DNA from 2 places in the Mesorhizobium sp. B2-3-15 genome. Region 1 is predicted to be linked to the other one. Evidence: riboswitches for the same ligand, from Rfam matches in the RefSeq annotation. Region 1 holds a riboswitch; the other holds the start of a gene.
The links. Region 1 has a riboswitch for thiamine pyrophosphate ahead of thiB (thiamine ABC transporter substrate binding subunit). Riboswitches for the same ligand answer to the same signal wherever they lie in the genome.
Positions count from the first base shown of each region.

Region 2: another riboswitch for thiamine pyrophosphate. It lies ahead of FJ954_RS30795 (YkoF family thiamine/hydroxymethylpyrimidine-binding protein); the one in region 1 lies ahead of thiB (thiamine ABC transporter substrate binding subunit).

Region 1 covers NZ_VFVO01000009.1:208,966-216,895, forward strand. The annotation lists gene FJ954_RS19880 (ABC-F family ATP-binding cassette domain-containing protein) at 106-1,926, opposite strand; gene FJ954_RS19885 (thiamine diphosphokinase) at 1,928-2,587, opposite strand; TPP riboswitch at 2,674-2,788, shown strand; gene thiB (thiamine ABC transporter substrate binding subunit) at 2,832-3,830, shown strand; gene thiP (thiamine/thiamine pyrophosphate ABC transporter permease) at 3,909-5,528, shown strand; gene thiQ (thiamine ABC transporter ATP-binding protein) at 5,521-6,297, shown strand; gene FJ954_RS19905 (M48 family metalloprotease) at 6,527-7,930, shown strand, end outside.
Region 2 covers NZ_VFVO01000022.1:36,890-44,819, reverse strand. The annotation lists gene FJ954_RS30815 (isoprenylcysteine carboxylmethyltransferase family protein) at 126-812, opposite strand; gene FJ954_RS30810 (ABC transporter substrate-binding protein) at 1,017-2,033, opposite strand; gene FJ954_RS30805 (ABC transporter ATP-binding protein) at 2,026-2,793, opposite strand; gene FJ954_RS30800 (ABC transporter permease) at 2,790-3,653, opposite strand; gene FJ954_RS30795 (YkoF family thiamine/hydroxymethylpyrimidine-binding protein) at 3,616-4,224, opposite strand; TPP riboswitch at 4,215-4,328, opposite strand; gene FJ954_RS30790 (hypothetical protein) at 4,602-4,907, shown strand; gene FJ954_RS30785 (formyltransferase family protein) at 4,966-6,018, opposite strand; gene FJ954_RS31875 (putative RiPP precursor) at 6,117-6,206, opposite strand; gene msrA (peptide-methionine (S)-S-oxide reductase MsrA) at 6,357-6,875, opposite strand; gene FJ954_RS30775 (glycosyltransferase family 39 protein) at 7,049-7,930, opposite strand, start outside.

The DNA.
Region 1 (7,930 bases):
AGGCAATGCTCAGGCGCAGCAAGGAGCGCCCCACTATGGCTCCGGGCGCTCGTCGCTTCAATCGACAAATCGTTGTCAATCGATCGGCCTACGGCCGACCGCTCTTCACCCTTCCATCTCCTCGCGCAGCATCTCCAGTTCCAGCCATTCTTCCTCGAGCGCGGCCAACGTCGCACGCTCCTTGTCGAGGGCGGCGATCGTCTTCTGGAACGAGGCCGGGTCGCGTTCGTAATAGGCCGGGTCGGCGATGTTGTTCTCCAGCCGCGAGATCGACGCGGTCACTGCCTCGATCTTCTTGGGTAGGGATTCCAGCGCGAACTTCTGCTTGAACGACAATTTCTTCGCCGGCCCTTTTGGCGCCGCCGGATCGCTCTTGCCCGGTGTCGGCCCATCGCCGGCTTCCGCCTTGGCGCGCGCCTTGCGGTCGTCAAGCCTGGTGCCGCCACGCTGCGCCAGCATGTCGGAATAGCCGCCGGCATATTCGACCCAGCGGCCGCCGCCCTCCGGCGCGATCACGCTCGTCACGGTGCGGTCGAGGAAATCGCGGTCGTGGCTGACCAGGATGACGGTGCCGGCAAAGCCGGCGACCAGTTCCTGCAGCAGTTCCAGCGTCTCCATGTCGAGATCATTGGTCGGCTCATCGAGAACCAGGAGGTTTGCTGGTCGTGCCAGCACGCGCGCCAGGATCAGCCGCGCCCGTTCGCCGCCGGACAGCTCGCGCACCGGCGTGCGGGCCTGTTCCGGCTTGAACAGGAAATCCTTCATATAGGACACGACATGGCGCTGCTCGCCATTGATGACGAGGTTCTCGCCGCGCCCGTCGGTCAGATATTGCGCCAGCGTCTCTTGCGGGTCGACCGCCTCGCGCTTCTGGTCGAGCGTGGCGATCTCCAGATTGGTGCCAAGCCGTATCGAACCCGCGTCCGGCGCCAATTCGCCGGTCAGCATCTTCAGAAGTGTCGTCTTGCCGGCGCCGTTCGGCCCGACAAGGCCGACGCGGTCGCCGCGCTGGATGCGGGTCGAGAACCCCTTGACGACGGTGAGGTCGCCAAAGCTCTTCTCGATGTTCTTGGCCTCGATCACCAGCTTGCCGGATTCGGCGGCGTCGCTTGCCACCATTATCGCGGTGCCTTCGGCGCCGCGATGGCCGCGAAAACGCTGGCGCATGGTCTGCAACTGGCCTAGGCGCCGCATGTTGCGCTTGCGCCGCGCCGTCACCCCGTAGCGCAGCCAGTGCTCCTCGCGCACGATCTGGCGGCCGAGCTTGTGCTGTTCGCGCTCTTCCTCTTCCAGCACCAGGTCGCGCCATTCCTCGAAATGGCCAAAGCCCTTGTCCAGCCTGCGCGTCTGGCCGCGATCGAGCCAGACTGTGGCGCGCGACACGCGCTCGAGGAAGCGGCGGTCATGCGAGATGACGATGAGCGCCGAGGAGGTCCGGACGAGCTCTTCTTCCAGCCATTCGATGACAGATAAATCAAGATGGTTAGTCGGCTCATCAAGAAGCAGGATGTCGGGCTCCGGCGCCATGACGCGGGCAAGCGCGGCGCGCCTGGCCTCTCCGCCGGACAGGTCGCCAGGCCGTTCTTCGCCCGACAGGCCGAGATGCTCCATCAGATAGCTGGCGCGGTAGGGATCGTCGGCGGGCCCGAGCCCGGCCTCGACATAGGCGCGCACGGTTGCAAAGCCGTCCATGTCGGGCATTTGCGGCAGATAACGCACCGTCGCCGAAGGCTGGCGGAACACCTCGCCGTCCTGTGGTTCGATCAGGCCGGCGGCGATCTTGAGCAGCGTCGACTTGCCGGACCCGTTGCGGCCGACCAGCGCGATCTTGTCGCCGGCCGAAGCGGTCAAGGCGGCGCCGTCGAGCAGCGGCGCGCCGCCGAAGGTCAGTCTTATCCCGTCGAGATTGAGAAGAGGCGGGGCCATGTCAGCTTTCGGGCAATGGATAGGGATGGGCGAGCAGCAGCGCGCGGCCATGGCCGAGCGCGATGTCGAGGCGGCCCCCGGTCTTGCCGAACTTGACCTCGTTGGAAATGGTCAGCGACGAACCGAACGCCACCTCGACCTTGTCGAGCGGCCATTTGGCGCCGGTGACGGTCAGGCCGGAGAGTTCGGAGAAGCCGAGAATCGAGAACAGCGTGCCGTCGGCATAATCGAAGCCGGCCCTGCCGGGCAGCAAGGGAACACCTTCCTGGGCGCCGCTGGTCAGAAACACATCCATTCCGGCTTCGGCCAGCCGCAGGCCAAGCGCCAGATGCAGGAAGGCGTGGTCGGCGCGCTTGCCGCCGAAGGCGCCCGCCAGCACAAGGCGGGTCGCCCCGCGCTCCAGTGCGGCCGCGATCGCCAGTTCTCCGTCGGTCTTGTCCTTTTCCGCCGGGAAGGTTTGCCGCGGCACGGCGGCGAGGTCGGCGGGCAGATCAGCCGGGACCGAGTCGAAATCACCCACCCACAGTTCCGGCACGAGGCCCAGCATCCGCGCATGGCCGATGCCGGCGTCGGCGGCGATGACGCGCGAGCCTTCGACCTGGCGGTCGAGCCGAGGCGTGCGGATGAGGTCGCCGCCAAGCAGGATGGTGAATGTGCTCATATCCCGTCGCCTTACCAGCCCGGCACGGGAAACGGAAGGCGGCAAAGTCCCACTTGCGCGGGTCATCGGCCCGGCCTATGTGTCGAAACGCTCTAACGGGGTGCCGGACGCGAATTTCGCGGGCCGGCTGAGAGGCAGTGTCGCCAACCCGCTGAACCTGATCCGGTTTGTACCGGCGGAGGGATTAGACGTTTCGGACACTCCGACGCCTCAATTCCTTTCAACGCAAACGAAGGAGGCGCCGATGCGCACGCTTTTATATTTTCTGATCGCCGCCACGGCAGTGACCCTGTCCGGGCCGGCCTTGGCCAAGGATAAGCTCACCGTCTACACCTATGAGAGCTTCACCGCCGACTGGGGTCCAGGTCCCGTGGTGAAGAAGGAATTCGAGGCAGAATGCGGCTGCGATCTCGAGTTCGTCTCGGTCGCCGATGGCGTGGCGCTGCTCAACCGCGTCAAGCTGGAAGGCGCTTCGACCAAAGCCGACATCGTGCTCGGTCTCGACACCAATCTCACCGCCGATGCCAAGGCCTCGGGCCTGTTCGCGCCACATGGCGCAATAACGGACGTCAACGTGCCGGGTGGCTGGAGCGACGATACTTTTGTTCCCTTCGACTATGGCTACTTCGCCGTCGTCTACGATACCCAGAAGCTGAAATCGCCGCCGAAAAGCCTGAAGGATTTGGTCGAGGGTAGCGCCGACGACAAGATCGTCATCCAGGACCCGCGCACATCGACGCCCGGTCTTGGCCTGCTGTTGTGGGTGAAGTCGGTCTATGGCGACAAGGCGCCGGAGGCCTGGGCCAAGCTCAAGACCAAGGTGCTGACCGTGACGCCGGGCTGGAGCGAGGCCTATGGCCTGTTCACCAAGGGCGAGGCGCCGATGGTGCTGTCCTACACCACCTCGCCGGCCTACCACATGGTCGCCGAGAACACCGAGCGCTATCAGGCGGCGTCGTTCGAGGAAGGCGAATATCTGCAGATCGAGGTCGCGGGCATCACCACGACCGGCGCCAAGAATCCGCTGGCGGAAAAGTTCATGGCCTTCATGACTGGGCCGAAATTCCAGGACGCCATCCCCGAGACCAACTGGATGTTCCCGGCCGGGAAGACCGACAAGCCGCTCAACCCCGCCTTCGACAAGCTGGTCAAGCCGACCAAGACCTTGCTGTTCAGCCCGGAGGAGGTCGCGGCCAACCGCAAAGCCTGGGTCGATGAATGGCTGGCGGTGATGAGCAAGTAGGTTTTGTGGGCTAATCTCGTGAGATGAACGCTCTCCGGCGATGCTCCCTAAGCTTCACCCAATCGTTGAGGGTGCGGTGTGCAAACCCGCTCTGATCCCCGCATCACAGCCGGCGTGATAGGGCTCGCCGCCATCGCCATTTTGATCGGCGGCGCGTTTGCGGGGCTGCTTGTCGAAGGCGCTCGCGATTTTTCCGGCGCTTGGGCTGCGTTCGATCCCTACCTGTTCCGGGTCGTGCGCTTCACGCTCTGGCAGGCGGCCCTGTCGACGCTGCTCTCGGTCGGGCCGGCCCTGTTCGTGGCGCGGGCGCTGTCGCGGCATCCACGGTTTTTCGGCCGTGCCTTCATCCTGCAGCTCTTCGCCGTGCCGCTGGCGCTGCCGGCGATCGTCGCGGCGCTCGGCATCCTGGCGCTCTATGGCCGCGCCGGCTATTTCTCCGGCTTTCTCAGCGCCGTCGGCGGCCAGGGTTGGCCGGGCATCTATGGCCTGTCCGGCATTCTCGTCGCCCATGTCTTCTTCAACCTGCCGCTGGCCACCCGCCTGTTCCTCGAGGCGCTGCAGACCATTCCCTCCGACCAGTGGCGGCTGGCGAGCCAGCTCGGCATGGGGGCGCCGCCGGCATTCCAGCTGATCGAGTGGCCGACGCTGCGTGTCGCGCTGCCCGGTGTCGCCGGACTTGTCTTCATGCTGTGCATCACATCCTTCACCATCGTGCTGACGCTCGGCGGCGGGCCGGCCGCGACGACGCTCGAAGTCGGCATCTATCAGGCATTGCGCTTCGATTTCGATCCCGCGAGGGCTGTCGCGCTGACACTGCTGCAGATCGCCTTGACCTTCATCATGGTGCTGGCGTTGACCCGGCTCGGAGCCGACGTCGTCGGCGACATCAACCTGCCGGTCGCGCCGCGCCGCTACCTCTCCGTCAACAGGACCGAAGCGTGGCTGAACGCGACGCTCATCGTGTTGGCCTTGCTCTTCGTTGCCGGGCCGATGGCGGCGACCGTGGCGGCCGGACTTGGCGCCGACCTCGGCCGGCTTGCCGGCGAGGCCACTGTCCGTCAGGCGACGCTGACCAGTGCTGTGCTCGCTTTCCTTTCGGCCTGGCTTTCGGTGATGCTTTCGCTGGCATTGACCATGGCGCGCAGGGCGCTGGCGTCGAACCGCCGCTTCGGGGCAAGGACACTGCTCGAACATGCCACCGATACGGGCGCCGGGTTTGTCCTGGTCGTGCCGCCGATCGTCGTCGGCGCCGGCTGGTTCCTGTTGCTGCGCCATGTCGGCGATGTCTTTGCCATCGCGCCGCTCATGGTCGTCACCGTCAACGCTGTCATGGCGATGCCTTTTGCGCTGCGCGCCATCCGTCCCGCCTATGATGCGGCAAGCGAGCGTCACGAGCGGCTTTGCGCGCAGCTCGGAATTTCCGGCTGGTCAAGACTGTGGCTGGTCGACTGGCCGACGTTGCGGCGCCCGCTGGCCACCGCTTTTGCCTTCGCCATGGCACTGTCGCTCGGCGATCTCGGCGTCGTCGCCCTGTTCGGCAGTGATTCCGTGCAGACCTTGCCCTACCTTCTCCTGGCGCGCATGGGCAGCTACCGAACCGAGGACGCCGCCGGCTTGGCGCTGCTGCTCGGCCTTGTCTGCCTGGCACTGGTGCTGGCAGCGGACCGGCTGGGAAAGGAGACGGCCCGCAATGTCTGACGGGGCGGCTGGCGGCAAGGGGGTTTCGGTGCGGCTGGACAAGGTTTCGTTCAGCTATGGCGAGACGTTGTTCACCTTCGATGCCGAGTTCACGGCGGGGCAAATCACCGCCATCATGGGACCGAGCGGCTCCGGAAAGTCGACGCTGCTCAATCTGGTGGCCGGGTTCGAGCCGCCGCGATCCGGTCGCGTGCTGATCGGCGGGGCCGATGTCAGCACCGCGGCACCGGCGACGCGGCCAGTGTCGATGGTTTTTCAGGAAAACAACCTTTTCGCGCATCTTTCCGTCGAGCAGAATGTCGGGCTCGGCCGTTCGCCATCGTTGCGGCTGGCCGAAGCCGATCGCGCTGCGATCGCCGACGCGGTTGCGCGCACCGGCCTTGCCGGCAAGGAGAAGCGGCTGCCGCGCGAACTTTCCGGTGGTGAGCGCCAGCGCGTTGCCCTGGCTCGCGTGCTGGTGCGTGACCGCCCGGTGCTGCTGCTCGACGAGCCCTTCGCTTCGCTTGGGCCCGCCTTGCGAGACGATATGCTCGACCTGGTTGCCAGCCTGCATGCCGAGCGTGGCATGACGGTGCTGCTCGTCACGCATCAGCCGCAAGATGCCCGCCGCATCGGTCAGAGGCTGGTGTTTCTCGAGAACGGCGCCGTCGCCGCTATCGGCACGGCGGATGATTTTTTTGCCGGGGCTGGTCCGGAGGCATTCCGGCGCTATATCGGAGCCGGTGCCGGGGATTCCTTATCACGAGATATTGCCCGGAAGCGGACATAATTTACGCTCAAACCGGCTCGATGCGATGTGGCGCTTGCTTGCCATGACTGAAGTAGTGTGGCTAGGTCCGCTCGATACCGGTCCGGCACAGGCCGTGATTTGCCTACAGCTTCCGCCGCATGCTCCGAGGGGCGCGTGACGGATACTGTAGCAGTTTGTTTTGCGCATGTGGTCATGCGCAGGGACCTGAAAGGAAGCCGTTCTGGCGATCGGCGTTGACAGGCTACGAATGAACCCGCTGGCGCGCTTTCTGGCGCTGGCCGGCTTTGCCGTGGCGCTGGCAAGCTGCCAGATGTTCACGCCTCCGGAAGTCCAGGAATCAGGCTTCCAGCCATCCGACAAGCCGATCACGGTCGACAATGTCGCCGCCAACAACAAGCTCGCGGAGCTCGCCAAGGCGCAGCATCCGCGCATCCTGGCGACCTATGGCGGCGAATATTCCGATCCCAAGCTCGAACGCATGGTCGCCAAGGTGGTCGGCAATTTGACCGTGGTGTCGGCGAACCCGACCCAGACCTATCGCATCACCATCCTCAATTCGCCCAACGTCAACGCCTTCGCGCTGCCGGGCGGCTATCTCTACATAACGCGCGGCCTCTTGGCGCTGGCCAATGATTCGTCCGAGCTCGCCGCCGTCATCGCGCATGAGATGGGCCACGTCACCGCCAATCATGGGCTGCAGCGCCAGCAGTTGGAGGCCGAGGAAGGTCTGGCGACCAAGGTCGTCTCCGATGTGCTTGGCGACAGCCCGACCGCCAAGGCTGCACTCATCCGCGGCAAGCTCAGGCTGGCGCAGTTCTCGCGCAACCAGGAGCTTGAGGCTGACGCCATCGGCATAAAGTCGATCGGCGAAGCCGGCTATGATCCCTATGCCGCCGGCCGCTTCCTGCAGTCGATGTCGGCCTATACCGATTTCCGCTCGATCAGCGGCGCCACCGACGCCAGCCTCGACTTCCTGGCGACGCACCCTAACACGCCGCAACGCATCGATTTGGCACAGCGGCACGCCCGCCAGTTCGGTGCGCCCGGCTTCGGTACACGCGACCGCGATTCCTTCCTCGCCGGCATAGACGGCCTGCTTTACGGCGACACGCCGGAAGAAGGCTATGTGCGCGGCGAAACCTTCCTGCATCCAGGCTTGGGCGTGTCGTTCACGGTGCCGGACGGTTTCATCATCGACAATTCGGCGGCGGCGGTGACGGCGACCGGTCCCGGCGACATAGCGATCCGCTTCGACGGCGTTTCGATCGACAAGAACCGCGCCCTGACCGACTATATCAGAAGCGGCTGGGTGGCCGGCCTCGACGACAGCACCGTCAAGCAGGAAACCATCAACGGCAATGAGGCGGCGACCGCGCATGCAGGCGCCGAAGGCTGGCAGTTCGATATCGCTGTGATCCGCGCCGGCGGCCAGGTCTACCGATTGCTGACCGCGGCCCCCTCGGCCAGCACCTCGCTTGAAACGGTGGCGCGCTCGGTCAGCGGCTCCTTCCGCATCCTCAGCCCCGCCGAGAAGGCGGCACTGAAGCCACTGCATATTCGTGTGCTCACCGTGCAGCCGGGACAGACCATGGGGTCGCTTGCCGCGCAGATGGTTGGCGTCGACCGCAAGCTCGACCTGTTCCGCGTGCTC
Region 2 (7,930 bases), on a different contig from region 1:
CTACCGAACAGCCAGGATACAGCACCTCACCTGCGGAGCAGTTCCGGACCACTAGCCGCTAAGGAGCCCTGTTGGCCAACTCTGGATCAAACAGGACCGGCCACTCTCGCGTGACAGTCTGGCCTTCAGAATATCCGGTAAAACAGCCTATAGCGCACGCGCTCCATATAAGAGCGGTACTCCGGTTCCGCGGCAAGCAAGGCCTCCTCGCGCAGAATGCGGTACACCTGCAGATAGGTGATAACCGCATAGACGGCGAGATTGTAGAAGGAAAAGGCCGACAGCAGGTAAAGGACATGGCCGGTAAGGTAACCGGCATAGATCGGATGCCGCACCAGGCGGTAGGCGCCGCCGGTCATCACGCCGCGATTGGCGGGCAGGATGGCAAAGGAACGACCCAGCGACAGCTTTCCCCAGATGACGAACCACAGTGCCAGGAACTGCAGCGGCGCGGCGACATAGATGGGGATGATGGGGATGCCCGGTTCCATGGTGATCAAGGCGACACCAAAACTGGCGGTCACCGAAGCGACTACCGCAAGCGGGCTCCAGTCACGCGTCACCGGCCGCCGCGATAGCAGCAGCCAGGTAAAGGTGAGCGTCTCGGAGACCGCCACGAGCGCGATATTGAACCGGGTGGGATCCTGCACGAAGTGATACACGCCCCGGTACACAAACAGCGCGGCGCATGCGAGCGCACAAATGCGAAAGAAGCCTTCGCGCAAGTCGGCCAGGATCTCGCGCTTGCGCGCTTCGGATATCATCCCGCCCTGGTTGACGCGCGGAAGCGTTTCGCTTTTTGGTGCAAGCAAGGCAAGAACCCCGATCATCCCTCGGAGGGACCTTTGCACGCAACCATTGCTGTGCGGTTAACCGAGAAGATCATATCGGCATCAGAAACGGCGACGGCGCCGCCGAAAGAGACACAAGGCACGGCCGTGCAGATTGTCTCCGCTTCGAGGATCGCCAGGAATGGGTTTCGCCCGAGTTGATCCTCTCCTTAAGGGATTGGCCAGCTACCCCAGAAATGCGTTGCTGAAATACCTGGCGAAATCCGGGCTCTGCGGCAGAACCTTACCGTCGGCGTCGCGCAGAATGCCGGCGGCGAAGAGGTAGTTGCCGATCGCTTCCATCTTGGCAGGGTCCAACGTCCCGATGGCACCATTTTGCCCGCGTAGATAATTGCCCTCGAGCAGTGCCTTCAGCGAGGCGTGGACCAAGGCCGGATTCGTCAGGGCATCCTTGTTGGCGGCTATCAGCAGCGTGGCGGCCTCCCCTGGATGATCGACGGCGAATTGGTAACCGCGCCGCGTTGCCTGGATGAAGGATGACGACAATTCGGGGTTCGCCTGGAGATACGCTTCGCTCGAAGAGATAAGCGTGGTGTGCTCATCGGGGACGCCATGGTCGGCATAGACGAAACTGCGCTGCTTAACGCCCCTGAGTTCGGCTTCGACGCCCTCCCAGGTCGACACTTCCAGCGTGAAGTCGACCGAACCGTTGGCCAGCGCCTCGTAGGCGGAAGTGCCCAGCGTCACCGTCTCGAAATCGCCCTTGCCGCCGTCGTGACGGATGATGGTCGAGATCAGCGCGGTCTCCCAGGCGCTGCCGAAACCGCCATAGGTCAGGCCATCCAGATCTTTCGGGCTTTTGATTTCGCTGCGCGCGGCATTGAACACCAGCCGGCCTGTCTCGGACTGCACGACGGCATAGACGCCCTTCAGATCGGCCCCCGCGGTCTTCTGGGTGAACAGGCTGATGGTGCCGTTGATCCCGAAATCGGCGACATGGTTGGCGACAAGCGTGCCGGCACCGGTATCGCTGTAGGGCAGGATGTCGACCTCGATGCCGGCTTCCCGATAAAATCCCTTATCGCGGGCGACGAACAGGCCGATGTGGTTGGTGTTGACCGTCCAGTCGAGGGCGACTGTGACCGTCCGCGTTGCCGCGAAGGAACGGCTCGATCCGGTGATCAGCGGTACGCTGCCGGCAAGGGTGAGCAGCAGGGCTTGCCTGCGCGTCAAGTCAATCATGGTCATGTCCTTTGGATGGCTGGGGGTTGAGCAAAATGTCGAGAATCTCGGCCTCGAGTGCCCCGGCCCGCCGCGTGGCCGCGCTGGCGGAATCGCGCGGGCGCGGCAGCGGCACCTTGATCTCACGCACGACCCGGGCAGGCCGCGCGGACAGCACATAGATGCGGTCGGACAGGAACAGGGCTTCGCGCACGTCATGAGTGATCAGCAACGCCGTCCAGTGGTGGTGCCGCCACATCTGTTCGAGCCAGCGCTGCAGGGCCGCACGGGTCAGTGCGTCGAGCGCGCCGAACGGCTCGTCGAGCAGCAACATATCGCGTTCCTGCACCACGGTACGTAAAAGCGCCGTGCGCTGGCGCATGCCGCCCGAGATCTGCGCTGGAAAGTGCCACTCGAAGCCGGCAAGGCCGAATTCGGCAAACAGCGGAGCCACACGCTTCCGTGCCGCCTTGCGGCTGACGCCTTGCACCTCGAGTCCGAGCGTGGTGTTGTCGAGGATGCGCCGCCACGGCATCAGCGCGTCGCGCTGCGGCATGAAGGCGAAATGCCTGCCGTGATCGTCGAGCGGCACGCCGTCGAAGAACATCTCACCCTCGCCATGCTCGGCGCCGGTCAGAAGCTGGAACAGCGTCGACTTGCCGGCTCCCGAAGGTCCAAGGATCGAGACGAATTCGCCGGCATCGACACGAAGCGAAATGTCGGCGAGCACATCGAGCCCGCCAAACGCCTTGCGAACATGCCGCAATTCGAGCCGGCTCATGCTTCTGGACCTTTTCCAGGGCCTTGCCTGCCAGCAGCTCGTTCCCAGGGCATGGCAAGACGCTGCAGCAGCATCGTCAGCCCGAACAGGACAAGGGTGAGCGCTGCGCTGACGCAGACGGCGGCGAGCACCAGGTCGGGACGGAAATTGTTCTTGGCGTTGAGCATGTAGATGCCCAGCCCTTTGGCCGCGCCCGCATATTCGGCGAAAATGGCGCCGACGACGGCATAGGTGATGGATATCCTGAGGCCAGCGAAGAAATAAGGCAGCGCCGAAGGCAATCGTGCCAGCATGAAGACACGCCAACGCCCTGCTCCCATGGCACGCAGCATCTGACCGATCTCCACCTCGGTAGCCTCGTAGCCCTGCACCAGCGCGACCAGCATCGGGAAGAAGGTGACCAGCGCCACCAGCATGATCTTGGGCGTCAGCCCGAAGCCGAACCACAGCACCACCAATGGCGCGATGGCGACCAGCGGCAAAGTCTGGCTGACTATGAAGATGGGAAACAGCGCTCGCCGCAAAGGCTGGAAGAAGTCGACCAGCATCGACAGGGCGAAGGCGGCACTGAGCGAACAGGCAAAACCGATCAGCGTGGCGCGGACCGTGGGAATGGCGTTGTCGACCAAGGCTTCCCGATTGAGCATCGCCTGTTCGAAGACGCGCGAGGGCGCCGGCAGAACCGTCGGCTTAATGCCGGAAATGTTTGCGTACAGTTCCCAGGCCACGAGCACCAAACCGATCGATATCACGGCCGGCGCTGTTTTTGCGAAGAAGCCCGCGACGTTACGCGGGTTGAATGACGATGAGACCACGAGCGGTTCAGACGGCGGTGGGACTGTTGGCCGAGACCGTGACATCGAGGGTTACATGGCCGGCGCCGGGCCCGAAGCGGCAGAAGGCTTCATCGAGGGCAGAGAAGATCGCGCCGGCATCGCCGCGCAGCTTGGTGCAGAAATTCTTGGAGCGATCGTAGACGCCGGACTGCTTCAGGAAATCTATGCAGCCATAGATTTCGTCCATGTGGTCGTCAGTGCCCATCACATAGAGCGAGAACTGCGCCGCCGCCGGCTGGCCAGTGGCCGGCGCGCCGCGCACCGCGGTGATGGCGGCTTGCTTGCGCGGGCCGAGTGGCCCGGCAGGTCCGCCGAACGTGTCGGAGCGGCAGATCAGGTCATCCGGCTCGCCTGGGCAGCCACGCGAAATGGTGGCTGACAGCACGCAATGCCTGCCGCTGCCAGACACGGCCACGAAAAGGTCGCGCAGCGCAGGGAATAACACCTCGGGGGGCCCGACCAGCAAGGTCGAAATGTCGTCGGTCTCGATCCTGAGCTTATCGCGGTACGGATCGAGCGCGCCGAGCGCGCCCAGAATGATGTCGACGAAATCGTCGGCCATTGGATATAGGGAAACCTGTGCGCCTGAAAACATCGCCCGCCTCGCTCCGCTGGTATTACCCAGATCAGCTTCTAGGGTCTGTGGGCTTGCCGCCCCCGTCTCAGCCCCGACCGTACGGAGCACCCCTGTGGATAGGCGCGTTAAAGCATCATTAGGACGGTTGGGAAAGCTGTTTTTTGGCAAGCCGCGCCAAAGCATTGCCCGAGCTCCAGGACAATTGGGCATCGCCGGCGGGGAAATTTGTCGGAACCTTCGCCATTCCGAGGGGTTGTCCCACCAGTCGCTGGACGCGATTCCAGGATCAATTTTCCGTTCGGGATTGTGTCAAAGCAAGAGATAGAGCGGTTCATGATTTCCGCGAAACCGTGCACCGTTCCCGGCGACGAGTTCACAGAAAATGGAGACAAATCATGTTCACGAAAATCCTCGCGGCTTCGGCCTTGACCATTGCCGTTGCAACATCCGCCATGGCGCAAAGCAATAGCGCGGCGGGCGCGGATGGGTCCGGCGGCAGCGGCAAGTCCGTCACTGTGGACCCAAGCACCCCGGCGCCCAGTACGATCGATCCGGGCGCGACCAACAGCACGACCACCACGCCGGGCGACATGAATTCCAATGCGGACAAGAATTGCCCGACCAACCCGCAGGGTGCACAGACGGACGCCAACGGCAACGCCACCGCGCCGACCGTGAATGACAACAACTGCGGAAAGTAGTTTGCCATCGCGATATGGGAACCGCGGACGCAGTTTCCGCGGTTCCCACTATTGGGATTCAGTGTCCGCGACTACTCGCTGGCGGCTGTGGTGCCGCTTCACTGCCCACCCGGCCAAAGACCCTTAATTCAGCGTACGGTTTGCCGGCCCGGGGGCGTGGGAACGAGGCGTATATTTTCATCAGCCGTTTGAGCAGGCGCCCGTAGGTGAGGTGCCGAACCCGGCCGTTGGCAAGATCGAACTCCACCGTCCCCCATCGCCTTACCGGACCCTTTCCGGTTGGCGGACCCAGTCGCCTGACCTGGAAGGCCAGCCTGACCTGGCGGTCGGCGACATCCAGATAGATACCGGGTTTAGCGCCCAATACGTGCCACATCCGGGCAACGTGCCCGATCGACATGTCGGACGAAATCGCCATGTGGTCCCGCTCAAGTCGAGCCCAGACGAAATCACCGGCTGGCTGCCGCATCCCCGACACCAGATTCTTGCAATAGGCTGGCGCCACCTCGCGCACCAACCGGCGCATAGCGCTCGCCACGCTGTCCACCATATCCCGCCGCGATGCCCAGTCTGCTTCGGTGAACGGCACTTGTCCGAGGATGTCGCCGTCGTCGAAATTGGCCGACATCCTATGCAGTGTCACGCCACCATGGACGGCATGCTGGCCATCCGCGACAAGACGATGGAGAGGATGCGGCCCCCGGTAGTTGGGCAGCAGCGCCGGATGAAAATTAAGCCCGCCCTTGGGAAAGAGGTCGAGCAGCTGCTGCGGGATCAAGGTCGGGAAAGCGAAGCAGATCAGCACATCCGCGGCGATGTCAGGCAATTGCCGGGCAAGCTCGTTCCAGTCGTAAGGCCGGCGGAATTCGATCAGCTTTACCGGCGTGTTGCCGAGATGGCGCCTGAGCAAAAGCCGGCGCCTCAGCCTGCGCCGAAAATTGCCAATGCTGAAGCCTCTGGATGGGCGTTGAAAACCAGGCACGATGATCGCACCAACACGGTTTCCCGCCTCGATCCATCCGGAAAGCAGCGGCCCGGTATAAGCAGAAACATCCAGGATGAAAATTGCATTGAGTTGCCCGGCGCGGGCCGCGGGTTCGGAAGAAATCATCTTCTCAAGCCCAGCGGGGCAAGACGTAGCCTGCCCGCACCAGCAATTCGATCACCGTTACAACTCGGCCAGCCAGGCCCGAAAGCCGGCCTGGCCGGTCAGGCTGCCTTGGAAGAAAGCGGTCCCGCCGCAACACTTGAGAGTCTTTCCCGCTTCACCAACACCGGCTTTTCGTAGATCTTCTTCATGCTCATCCCCGATGATCGATCAACCCACACAGTTGGCCAGCAACGCAACGAACTGTCAACCGCCACGGCGGCTAACAGCCCCTATGCGTATGATCCTTGGCAATCGACGGGCGTTTATACCCCACCTGCTGCCAAAACGGCTGGTGAACCTTATGAAACCGCCTTTTCACGAACCGGCAGCTTCCAGCCTGGTCTGACGAAATGGCAGGTGTAGCCGTTGGGATATTTCTCGAGATAGTCCTGGTGCTCGGGTTCGGCCTCCCAGAACGCTCCGGCCGGCGCAAGTTCGGTGACGACCTTGCCGGGCCACAGGCCGGAGGCGTCGACATCGGCGATGGTGTCCTCCGCCACACGCTTCTGCTCCTCATCGGTGTAGTAGATTGCGGAGCGATAGCTCATGCCGACATCGTTTCCCTGGCGATTGCGCGTCGTCGGATCATGTATCTGGAAGAAGAATTCCAGAAGCTGGCGAAAGCTGATTCTCGCCGGGTCGAAGGTGATCTCGATGGCTTCGGCATGCGTGCCATGATTGCGATAGGTAGCGTTCGGCACGTCGCCGCCACTGTAGCCGACACGCGTGGCAAGGACGCCCGGAAAGCGCCGGATCAAATCCTGCATGCCCCAGAAGCAGCCGCCGGCAAGCACTGCACGTTCACTCGAAGTCGCCATGTCACGTCTCCTCAAAAGGCAATTCCGGGGAAGTGTAGCGGCTCTCCGTCGGGAATTGCGCGGCGACAAACTTGGATAGCGCCATAAATGGGCATTGTTGCCTGGTTCGTCCAGTCAGACGAGCGGCCGTCCGCTTATATTATAGGGAATGGGATCGCACGTCGCCGCTCACCCTAGCTGCGCGGATGCCGGGTCCGGCTGCTAGCGGCAGCCGGCAGATATCGCGTGCCGGGCGGAATGACGGCAAAGCTGATCGCCACCGGCGGTGCCTCGCGCGACCAGTTGAAAAGAACGGTCTTGACCGGGATATTGTCCACCCACGCCAGAAATCTTGACGGCACGTGACGACCCGACCAGACCATCAGCATGCCGTGATCGCGCAACCGCTGCCTCGTGATCCAGGGTGCGAACCGCATATCGAGATCGGTGAAGATAGACGGCTTGTCATAGGCGTTGAGGCCAGCCAGCATGGCAAGATTGGTGTCGCCACCGACGATGTCGAGCCTGCCCGGCGCCGCCGCGTGCCAGATTGCCTCGGCCTCGTCCGAGATCGGCCGCGCCGGCCAGCAGACGGCGTCCATGCGTCCCCGCACATTGCAGTCCGTCCATCGGATCGCCCCATAGGCGCCCGACATGGCGACGATGCAGATGAAGGCGCAGATCGCCAACCTCCTCATCTCGACGGCACCGAGCCGGTGACCGAGAAAGGCGAGCGCGACGACGCCGACAAGATTGTACATCGGTGCGCCCCAGGCTTCGCCGGTGCCGGTGAACAACGAGACCACCATGATCAGCGCCGCCGGCCCAAGCCCCATCCAGCAGAGATAGACGATCGTGTCGCGCTCGACCGGCACTTGCGGGGCTGGTGAGCGCCGCAATAGCCCTGATAGCGCCAACACCAGGAGAAAGCCGGAAAGGCCGGCCATCTGGACGCCGATATAATAGAGCCGCGCCCGGTGCTCGCTCACCCATGCATCGCGGCCGGCGAAATAGGTCAAAGGCAGGAAATCGATGCGGTAGAGTGCGATGGCAAGCGGCGCGGCGACGGCGAGAAA